2 regions of the Ilyobacter polytropus DSM 2926 genome follow, and region 1 is predicted to be linked to the other one. Evidence: riboswitches for the same ligand, from Rfam matches in the RefSeq annotation. Region 1 holds a riboswitch; the other holds the start of a gene.
The links. A riboswitch is a leader RNA that binds a small molecule or an ion and turns the genes downstream of it on or off. The one in region 1 is predicted to bind thiamine pyrophosphate.
Positions count from the first base shown of each region.

Region 2: it holds a riboswitch for thiamine pyrophosphate, as region 1 does, so the genes downstream of both, ILYOP_RS08150 (YkoF family thiamine/hydroxymethylpyrimidine-binding protein) here and ILYOP_RS06835 (thiamine ABC transporter substrate-binding protein) in region 1, are expected to answer to the same signal.

Region 1 covers NC_014632.1:1,478,104-1,484,016, reverse strand. The annotation lists gene ILYOP_RS06850 (hypothetical protein) at 1-281, shown strand, start outside; gene ILYOP_RS06845 (ArsR/SmtB family transcription factor) at 291-647, shown strand; gene ILYOP_RS06840 (cell division protein FtsZ) at 796-1,731, shown strand; TPP riboswitch at 1,835-1,937, shown strand; gene ILYOP_RS06835 (thiamine ABC transporter substrate-binding protein) at 2,012-2,977, shown strand; gene ILYOP_RS06830 (ABC transporter permease) at 2,988-4,508, shown strand; gene ILYOP_RS06825 (DNA polymerase III subunit delta) at 4,648-5,607, shown strand; gene ILYOP_RS06820 (heavy metal translocating P-type ATPase) at 5,639-5,913, opposite strand, start outside.
Region 2 covers NC_014632.1:1,736,320-1,742,232, reverse strand. The annotation lists gene ILYOP_RS08165 (MarR family winged helix-turn-helix transcriptional regulator) at 1-335, opposite strand, end outside; gene ILYOP_RS08160 (amidohydrolase family protein) at 642-1,886, shown strand; gene ILYOP_RS08155 (nitroreductase family protein) at 2,147-2,734, shown strand; TPP riboswitch at 3,023-3,135, shown strand; gene ILYOP_RS08150 (YkoF family thiamine/hydroxymethylpyrimidine-binding protein) at 3,274-3,873, shown strand; gene ILYOP_RS08145 (ECF transporter S component) at 3,952-4,542, shown strand; gene ILYOP_RS08140 (ABC transporter ATP-binding protein) at 4,542-5,913, shown strand, end outside.

The sequences.
Region 1 (5,913 bases):
GTCTGGGGCATCTATGGCTGGCTTTTTCTTATAAAATTTCTTTGGATTTTCAAAAAAATAGTTTAAAAAATAAAAAGACGAATATATCTTTGGATGAGATAGAAAGTTGTATAATGTCTAAAATGGTAGCCCCTGGAGGTAAAAAGCTCCAAACTTGTGTAGAGATAATAACAAAGGATAAAGTAAAGGTTATAATACCTCTTATAATGAAAAATAAGATAAATTTTGCAGCTCTTTTGAGAAAAAAACTGGGAAATAAATTTGAGATCATAAGAGATTAAGGGGGTAAAATGGGTAGAAACATAGAAACATGTGATTGTATAACTATACATAAAGACGTAGTTGAAAAAGTAAAAAAGAATCTTAAAAGTGATGAGTTAATACAAAATGTAGCAGATTTCTTTAAAGCTTTTTCAGATAGTACAAGACTGAAAATAGTATCAATGCTTTTAGAAGAGGAGATGTGCGTGTGTGATATCGCAAATGTTCTCAATATGACTCATTCATCTGTGTCCCATCAGTTGAGAGTCTTGAGACAGCTGAGAGTTGTAAAGAATAGAAAAGACGGAAAGACTGTTTATTATTCTTTAGACGATGATCATGTGCGAACAATATTGGCCCAGGGAATAAATCACCTTAAACATTAACTTTTAACGAAAGTTATAAGCTAAAAAACTTTTCCATAATAAAAAATCATAAAAATATTATAATAAAATACAGACTCAGACAAGGAAAGATAAAATTTCATCTAATATAGCTTAATAATGAAAGTTATTTATGCGGGGAGTGAAAATTATGGGGGATTTTAAATTTTCTATGAAGGTTTTTGGAGTCGGAGGTGCAGGGATAAATGCCTTAAACGACATGATTGAAAGTGGAGTAGAAGGAGTAGAATATATAGCTGCAGATACAAATATAGGAAAATTGAATACATCTCTTTCTCCTGTGAAGATACAGCTCGGAAGCAAGATAACTTTTGGACTAGGTACAGGAGGAGATTACCAAAAGGGTTATCTTTGTGCAAAGGAAGAAGATGGAACCATAAAGGAGCTTTTAAAGGATACAGATATGCTTTTTATAGTATCTGGAATGGGTGGAGGAACTGGAAGTGGTGCTGTGCTTAGGATAGCCGAGCTTGCACATAAGCTCGATATACTGACAGTGGCAATTGTGACTAAACCTTTTTCTTTTGAAGGGCGTATGAAAAAACTTACTGCTCAGGATACTCTAGAGCATTTAAAGCCTTATGTTGATTCTTATATTGTTATTTCAAATGACAATCTTCTCAGGCTTCCTAATGTAAACATAACTCTTCAAAATGCTTTTAAAGAGGCTGATAAAATACTGAAAAATTCTGTCAAAAATATAAAAGATATAATTTTTAAAAACGGACTTATAAATCTTGATTTTGCAGATATAAAAGCTGTTTTGAAAAATGCAGGAGAGGCAATGATAGGCTTTGGAAGAGGAAAGGGGAGTATAGCCCCTATACTAGAAGCTGCTCTTGCCAGCCCTCTTATAGAGGGAGAGATAAAAGGAGCTCAGCAACTCCTAATAAATATTGCCAGTGGAGATAACCTTCCTCTAGACAAACTTGCTGAAGTCCAGATGGCCATCAACAAGCTCTTAATAATAGAACCTGAAAATATAATTTTAGGAGTTATTATAGACGAGGAATTAGAAAGTGATATTGAAATAGCAGTTATCGGAACAAAAATTAAATCTCTTTGAGAAAACGAGGCTTTTAAAAGCCTCGTTTTAATTTATTATAATTTTCCCATGTAGTTAATATATTGACATTATTATCCTTATCTTGCTATACTCCATTATATACAATAAATAATTCGGGAGCTGAAAAGGCTGAGAGGAGATATGATATCTCGACCGATAAACCTGATCTGGATAATGCCAGCGTAGGAAGCAAATTTTATTAGTAAATTTGACGGACTGCCAGAGGCAGTCTGTTTTTTTATGAAAACTTATAAATTGAATAAAAAAATTGGAGGTTATTATGAAAAAAATATTTGCATTTATTTTTGTATTGGTTGCTATGACAGCATACGGAAATGAAGTTGTAACAGTCTACGGGCCAGAATCTATGAAGTGGATTCAGCGAGATATCGCATCAAAATTTAAAGAAGAAACCGGAGTTGAAATTAAATTTGTCAGCATTAACGGTCTGGTACCTAGGATGAAACTAGAGAAAAATAATCCAAGGGCTGACGTAGTCTTAGGACTTACTCCTAGTAGTGCTGAGATGGCAAAAAATGAGGGACTGACAGCAAAATACCGTCCAAAAAGTTATAAAAACATATCCAAAGAAGAGTTTATCATGGATGAAGAATGGTATGTGACACCATTTGATTATGGTGCCCTTGCGATAAACTATGATGCTCAGATGCTTAAAAATCCTCCCAAGTCATTTGAGGAGATATCTAAAATGGAAAAACAGTTTTTAGTAGAGGATCCGAGGTCTTTCACTGGACAGGAGTTTATGCTCTGGACTATTGCGGTTTACGGAGATCAGTGGAAAGAGTTTTGGAAAAATCTAAAACCATCGATACTTACTGTAACACCAAGCTGGGATGAGGCCTTTGCAAAATTTACTGCTAAAGAGGCTCCTATGATGGCCGGATATGCTTCAAGCAGTGTTTATTTTTATCAGGACGGAAATCAGAATAAATATAAGAGCTTTATCCCTGAAGAGGGAGGCTATGTATATCTAGAAGGGGCAGCCCTTGTAAGTAAGAAAAAAATAAAAAAAGGATCAAAAAAGTTTATGGACTATATCTTGGAAAAAGATTTCCAGGAACTTACAGCAAAGAAAAACTATATGTTCCCAGTGACTAATGTAAAACTTCCTGAGGAATATAAATATGTACCAGTACCTAAAAAGGTAGTTACAATAAGTGGAAAAGATGCTGTGGCTAATCTTGAAACTTGGAAAAAAGAACTTATAGATATTTTAAAAGACTAAAGGAGTACTTATGAAGAAGGGGAAGCTGAGTCTCAATTTATTTTATATGACTCTCTGGGGAATACCTATATTTATATTTGCCAGGGACTTCTTTAGACTAGAGGACTTAACAGAGATTTTTAATGCATCTACGTATAAGACGGTGGCCTTCTCATTTAAGCAGGCCTCTATATCTGTGATTCTGTCATTTATTCTTTCTATAGTTCCCTCCTATTATATAGCCTATAGAAGAGACCGAATAAGCAGACTTTTGGAAAGTCTTATATTCATTCCTTTCTTTTTTCCTGTGATATCTACTATAGTGGCATTTTCAATAATATTTAACCTGGGATTCTTTAAGGAATTCCAGGTTCTTTATTCTCTCAAGGCTATAATAATAGCCAATGTATTCTATAATGCCCCTATATTCTTAAAGTATCTCGGGGAGGGGATGAAATCTATTCCAAAAGAGATATTAGAAGCTGCAAGACTAGAAGGTATAAGTGAAAAGGATCTTTTTTTTAAAATTAAGTTGCCTCTTATAATGCCTCAGATTTTCAGGGCATTTTTCATGGTTTTTGTATATTGTTTTACTTCTTTTGCCATAATACTGTCTCTAGGAGGAATCAACTACTCTACACTTGAGGTGGAGATAGCTACGACTCTCATGGGAAGTTTTGATTTCTCTAAGGCTTTTGCCTTGGGAATGGTTCAGTTTGGAATTCTGACTATAGTAAATTCCCTGGGACAACGTATAGAGGGGTATGAGCTCAAAGGTGAGGGAGATGTAAAAAAAGTCAGTTTTTTTACGAAGGCTTACAGTATAATCTACCTAATTTGTGAATACGCAGTTGTTTTCACAGGACTTGTCTTTGCTTTTTTCAATTTTTATACAGGTAAGATTTCTTTTAAAGCTTTTTCAACACTTTTTTCGGTTGAATTAAACGAATATTATCCTGTGGTAAAAGGTCTGATAAACTCTTTGTTTTTATCTGGGATAGTGTCGGCTCTGACTCTTATATTCACATATCTCATTCTTAAAAATTATACAAAATTCACAAATTACATTATCTTTTCAACTTTTGGATTTTCCAGCGCATTTTTGGCAATAACCCTTGTTTACATGAATATAATCTGGAATATACCTCTTTGGATTCTTCTTGTTATAGGCTATTTTCTAACCTCTATACCTGTTGCCTACTCTTTTATGTATCAGTATATAAGAGAGTTTCCAAAAGATATTTTGGAAGCAGCAAAAATAGACGGAGCAGGGAAAAGGGATATATTTTTCCTTATAGAATTTCCCATCCTAAAAAATATATTTATATCTATATTTTTACAGATATTTGCCATTGTTTTCGGAGAATTTACCATAACTTATACGATGCAGGTGGGGGATATTTTTCCCGTTGTGTCCCTTGTAAACTATTCTATAGCGTCTGATAAGAGATTTCTAGAGAGTTCTGCTTTAAGTGCTCTTAACCTTATAATAATAATAAGTTTATTTATTTTGTCACAGTATTTGAGAGACCGAGAGTGGAAGAATAGCTGATACAGAGGTTTTACTATAAAATATAAGCCTTTTCTTTATAAAATATAAGGATTATAGTATAATGTTTTATAGATTTTTTAAAAAATAAGAGTGAGGTAAGGTGAGAGGTTTGCTCTATTTTATATATGGGGATAATCCCTTGGAATTAAAATATGAAGATATGAAAAAAGAGATAATAAAAAAAGATCCTGGGATTGTGCCCAGGTATTTTGATGTCTCACAAAAGGAGGAGGAAGATTTTCTCCAGGCGATATCAATAAACTCAATGTTTGGAGGGAGTGAACTTTTAGTCCTTAAAAGATTTCAACTACTTAAAAAACCTGAGAATTTTGTGAAAGCGATGGAAAACTATAATATTGTGAACAAAGATGTGATAATTCTCTATGAGGAGTCTCTAAATGCCTTCGGGAAGCCTGAAAATCCAGTTGTAAAAAAGTTACTAGACAGGATTTCTAAAAATTTTAAAGTTATAGAGGCAAGACAGGGAAAAAATGGGAAGTCTCTTGTTTTTTATGTGAGCAGTGAACTAGAAATAAAAGAGAATGATGCAGATAAGCTTCTTCAGATGATAGGCCGGGACTCTATGCAGGTTCGGCAGGAAGTGGAAAAGATAAAATTATTTTTAGGTGGAGAAAAATTTACTTTTGAAAAAATAAAGGGAATAATAAGCCTTTCTAGAGAATATCATATGAAAAATCTTGTGGATGAATTTCTTGCAGGGAATAAAGAAAATTTACTGTATCATCTGAAACATGAGAAAAACTATATGAGTTTTATCTATATTTTGTCAAATGAGTTAGATATTTTGTTAAAACTAAAAATGCTTCAGGCAAAGGGAGTTCTTTCTTATAATACATCCTATAATCTTTTTAAGGACAGGGTTTATGAAGGGGTAAAAAAGTATTTTTTAAAAGGAGACGGAAGAGGCAGTATTCATGCCTATCAGTTGTTTTTAAAATTTAATCTTCTGAGCAGCTATACTGAAAAATTTTTAATAGAAAAACTAAATAAACTTTTGGAAATAGAGTATAAATTTAAAAGCGGTCAGGGAGATGAAGATATAATGGTAGAATCCTTTATAGCCGCATTTAAAAATTAATAAATAAAAAATCCGGGATGTCCCGGATTTTTTATTTATGCTTTAATATACGCATAGAATTCAGTACGGCCAAGAGAGCCACTCCCACATCTGCGAAGATCGCCTCCCACATTGTAGCCATTCCCCCTATACCTAACGCCATAACCAGCAGTTTTATGCCTATGGCAAGAGATATATTCTGTAAAACGATTACTCTGGTGAACTTGGCTACATCTATAACCTCACGGAGTTTGATAGGTTCATCGTTCATTATTATCACGTCTGCCGCCTCGATGGCAGAGTCACTACCTATTCCTCCCATGGCTA
Region 2 (5,913 bases), 260 kb from region 1:
AGTTTTTTTACAGTTTCAATTAGGTTTACTATTACAGGGATCATATCCTTCCCTTTTTCAGTACAGTATAGACACCAAGCTCTCTTATCTATTTCATCTTTTTTCCTGTAAAGATAGCCGTTTTCAATAAGCCTTTTTATAGACTTTGCCACTGCTGATTTTCCTACATTTCTTCTCTGAGCTATTGCCTCTTGCCATATACCCTCTTCTTTTGATACTTCATAGAGAATACCAAACTGACCATTTCCCAGTGAATACTGATCCATATGATGAGATAAAAATTTGTTTATATCTCTTGTTGTATCATTCATAATTTTATCTAAAGGTTTATCCATATGCCCTCCTTTATTAGTAGACACGTGTACTAAATTTTAACAGTATAGATGGTTTATGTCAAACATATTTTAAAAGAAAAAAATAAGATGAACTATGTAAACATATGAAAGACAATGGCAGGGAAAAGAGTTTCTAAATTTTTTATAATTCTCCATTAAAAAAGTGTTTTTTTACCCTGTTTCAATATTAGAAGGAATATTATTTACTCACTGGAACAATCTAAATAGAAGCAATAAATTAAGTAAAAGACCTCAGTGATCAGGTATTCAATGATTATATCAAGATTATTGTTAGGAGGAAAAAATATGAATGAGTTTATCGATTGCCACTGTCATATATTCAACATTGTAGATATACCTCTATACGCTACTATCCAAGGAAAACTCAATGTAAATACTATTAACCGTTTTACAAAAAGTCTAGGGATAACGCTGTTCGCTCCTTTTAATCTCATAAAAAAGGGGGACGACATTGTCGCAACGAAAGAAGATTTTATTCGTTTCTTTGAAAGAGATTTAAAAGATTCTATAATAAAATTTGAGGAACACTTATCCAAAATCCCAGAAATTGATCTCTCAAAAACACTCATAACCCCACTGATAATGGATTTTGATTGTATAAAGGAAGTAGAAGAAAATAGTTTAGGAATTTCCAATTTGGAATTCCAGACTCAAAGGCTGATTAAAGGAATAAAAGCTTCAAAAAATAAAATTAAAATATGTCCTTTTATCGGTTTTGATCTAAGGAAACTTGTGCTTGATGATAACGGACTTGATGCGGTAAAAAAACTTTGGAAAAAATATTCTGATTCTTCCAATAAAAATGCAAGTATAAATAACCTAATATCTGGGAGTATACTAGGGATAAAGATATATCCTCCAATAGGCTTTAATCCTTATCCAGTTAAGAAGAATAAAAGAAAAAAATATATAGAATTTTACAAATGGTGTATAAAAGAGGATATTCCAATAACTGTCCACTGTCAGAAGGGGTCTTACAGTGCCGAACTTTCAAGTAAAGACATAAATAGAATGACTCATCCTCAGAACTGGTTGAATCTTTTAGAAGAAAACCCCCAACTTAAAAACTTAAGAATAAATTTTGCACATTTTGGAGGTGAGGACGGAGTAGAAGATATGCTTGATCCAGGTAGAATTTTTTCTGACGGAATTGACAAAAATACCTGGACTTACACAATAATAAAATTATTACAGAGATACCCAAATACCTATTCTGATATATCTGCCTATAATTATGGAAAAAGTTTTGGTAAGATCAATGATTATTCTAAAAATTTGAAAAAAGTAATAGAGCTAGATTATCTAAAGAAATTCAAAGAAGGTAAGTACAGTGTCAGTTCGAAACTTTTATGGGGATCTGATGTTCCTATGGTTATTTCTGAAGAGTGTTATGACAGCTCATATGCCAACTATTATAAACACTTGGAAAATCTTGTTAATAAATCTAAAAAATTAAATCAAAATGATAAGAGGAAATTTATTGAAAATTTGACAGTGAACAACCCTAAAAAATTCCTGAAGATCAAATAGATAATTAAATGATAAAAAAAGCCTATTTATAAACTTTTTCACTGGTGAATTTACAATATTTATTTTCTGAACTATTTTCTATTACTGTGTGATTAATTATTTTATCTAAACATTAATTTAGACGTTCTCTTTTTTAGTAGACACGTCTACTATTTTGTGTTAAAATAGTTTCACACTTAACTTAGTAGACACGTCTACTAAGTTAAGCAGTGTGATTTGAACACGTCAGGCATATTTTAATTGATGAAAGGGAGAGAACTATGAATTATGATAATTTATTGGAGATAGCAACTAAGAGAAGATCTGTAAGAAAGTTTACCACTCAAAAAGTTTCAAGGGAAGATATTGAAAAAATTATAAAAGTCGGAATACAGTCTCCTTCTGGATTCAACTCTCAGCCCTGGGAATTTGTCGTAATAGATGATGAAAATTATAAAAATGAAGTTACTCAGTATCTTATTGATGGAATAGGTGAAGGAAAAACTTCTAAGGGGTTTGTAGATGCCCCTGTTTATATTCTGTTATACGGTGATCCTAGAGTGAGAGAACGTGGTCCTGTTTCTGTAAAAGATAACGATAATTGGTGGAATTTTACATTCTCTAGTACCCTTGCCAGTGCTTTTATGAGTATGCAGCTTGCTGCCACGAGTTTAGGTCTAGCTTCTATGTGGGTGTCAGCTTTTAGAAATCCCAAGGTAGAAATGAAAACAAAGGAGCTTTTGGGTATTCCTGAGTATTTTGAGATATTTGAGATGATGGCAGTAGGTTATACAGATATGAATATTTCTCCGAAAAATGTAAAGGATCTGTCTCAGGTAATTCACTATAATAAGGCCGATAATTATTAGTCAACTCAAGCTGATAATTGCTGGAAACTTTCATAAATTAACTTCTTTATTTAGTATTACTTTTTAGAAATTAAATATTTTAATTTGAATAAAGGCACCAACTTAGATCGATTATTCAATCTAACTGAATCAAAGGAGTAAATAGAGCACAAAATAAGTATCAAAATTAGAATTATTTCATAGGTAAAGATTCCATAGAAACTATATGACACTAGGTATTTTAAATGGTATATTATATTGACTTATTTACTTCTCTGTAGTAGTATGAATTATATTAAATTTAATAAAATCAAGTAATTGGGGAGCTGCTGAAAGCGTGCTGAGATTGAACTTTGTTAGTTCTGAACCCTTATAACCTGATGTAGGTAATGCTACCGTAGGGATTTTAGACAATTAATCGAGCACTTATGCTATTTATACTGCAAAGATTAAGTCATAAACTTATGGTTTATGACTTTTTTTTATGCTTTAGTTTATATTTTAAATAGGATTTAAATTAATTTTATAAAATATACAGGGAAAAATAGGGGGAATGACAGTTGAATTTAAAATGTGGAACAAGTGATGTTGTTGGTGCGAGAATAGGAATCTATCCTATGCAGGATAATTTTGTAGATGTGATCTTAGGGGCGATAAAAAAAACAGACTCTACAGGACTGGCTGTTATGACAGACGATCTAGGAACTACAATACAAGGAAACAGAGAGCGTGTCTTTGCTTATGTAAAAGAACTTTTTTTACGAGCATCTGATGCCGGGGGGCATGTTGTTGCCGATGTTTTATTTTCAGTAGGATGTCCTGGTGATGTGCCGGAAGATTTTGATTTTGATTCTGAGCCTAAATATGTGGATCTTCCTATGGAAGATATGCCGGTGGCCTGTGCCTGGTCTCTTTATCCTTTGGGGAGTGACCAGTATTTTCCGGTGATTGTAGAGGAGGTTGAAAAAGCCATGGCTCTTTCTAATGTAGATGTGGAAAGTTATCATTATTGTACAAGACTTGACGGAACTGCAAAATCTATCTTTAATTTACTTGAGACATCTTTTGAAGGTGTATCTAAAAGGATTCCCCATACAATTATTCATGCAACATTTTCAAAGGGAAGCCCATCAAAGGCAAAAGAAAAAATTGAGGTATAATTCATATCATTAAAGTGTAGTTTAATTATTTTTCTATTTAATAAAAGAGAAAGCAAAAATTAAAGGGGGAACAAAAAAATGACTAAAAAATTTGGTTGGACGTTAAAAGACATTATAGTTTTGTGTGTACTAGGCGTTGCCTTTGGGGCTATGTATCTAGGTGGTATCACTATCTGGGCCTTTGCCAATGCCGCATTTGGACCTATCGGACTTGATATAGTGTATGGTATTTGGTTCACAGCATCAATTACAGGGGCATACATTATCCGTAAGCCTGGGATTGCCCTTGGTGCTGAGCTTATGGCTGCTTTAGGTGAGGTTATATTAGGGACACCTTCTGGTATAATGGTATTTGTGGGTGCCGCCATTCAAGGTCTTGGTTGTGAGGCAGTTTTTGCTGCAACTGGGTGGAAAAAGTACTCAACACCTGTTTTGGTTTTAGCAGGTATGGGGGCAAGTGTAACAAGTTTTATTTATAATTATTTTGCCTATGGATATTCAAAATTTGCATTGGGGATGCTAGCAGCTATGCTAGCTGTACGTTTAGTATCAGGTGCTGTACTTTCTGGTTTACTTGGTAAATGGATCGGTGACGGACTTGCAGCTACAGGTGCATTGTCTTCATTCCCGTTAGGGCGTAAAAGAGCTGAAAAGAGAGTAAATGCATAATGGCAATAATAGATGTTCGCAACTTATCGGTTAAAATCAATGGGGAGACTGTTCTGCAAGACATCAATATAAAATTTAATACTCAAGAGCGAATTCTTATCTTAGGTGAAAGCGGCAGTGGTAAATCCACGCTGCTTTTATCTCTTATGGGGATTATTCAAAGAGATGACAATGCCGATGTAACTGGAGATATTTTAGTAGACGGTATATCAGTTAATGATATGCAGTTATCTGATACAGCACGTATTTTTGGCATAGTATTTCAAAATCCTGAAAGTCAGTTTTGCTCCCTATACCCAAAGGACGAGGTAGCTTTTGGTTTGGAAAACCAATGTATCGATCCGGATATTATGCCTGAGATAATAAATAAATCAATGGAAGACTTTGACTTTCCAAAGGAAAAGGTAAATCATCTTATTAATACCCTGTCTGGCGGTGAACTGCAAAGACTTGCACTTTCATCTATTTCGGCTATTGATTCTAAGATGCTTTTGCTAGATGAACCGACGGCAAATTTGGATCCCAAAGGTCGACGACAGGTGGTAAAGTCTTCTAAAAAGGCCGGTGACAAGGGCAAGGGGCTAATGGTGGTAGAACATAATCTGGAAAACTGGATTTCATTTCTAGACCGTCTTATTGTTATTGATAGAGGTGGCAGAATACTTTGTGACGGGGATATTCGTGAGATGTTCTATAAGCACGGTGAGCTGCTTAGGGAAAAGGGAATATGGTGTCCTCACAGTCTAAGAATCTACTGGGAGCTAAAGGATAAGGGGCATATCTTTAATGGAGTTCCCTGTAGTATAGGGGAACTAAAAAAAGAGAAGATATCTCAGACGTTATTAAAAAAAGTAATAGAAGACAACTATAAAACTCCCAATAAGACAGCAAATATTGGAAAGAGACCGATACTTGAGCTGGAAAAATTATCCGCTGGGTATACAAAAGATCGGAGGATTTTAAAAGAAATCGATCTAACTGTGAATGAAGGGGATTTTTTTGCCTTGGTCGGAGGAAATGGGAGTGGTAAATCGACACTTTCAAAGGTTATACTTAGGCTTGTGGACATATCTAGTGGCAGCCTTTCCATCTCTGGGAAAAAATTAACTGTATACAAAGAACGAGAACTTTATGACTTGATAGGTTACGTTTTTCAAAATCCTGAACACCAATTTTTAGAAGACACAGTATGGTCAGAAGTTGCATATAGCATAGATCAACTATATTTTGATGAAAAAAACAGAAATGAAAAGGTGAACAGTTTATTAAAAACTTTTCATCTGGATAACTATGCTGCTAATAATCCCTTTAGCCTTTCTGGAGGACAGAAAAGACGCCTTTCTGTTGCAACGATGCTAGTTGGAGATCGAA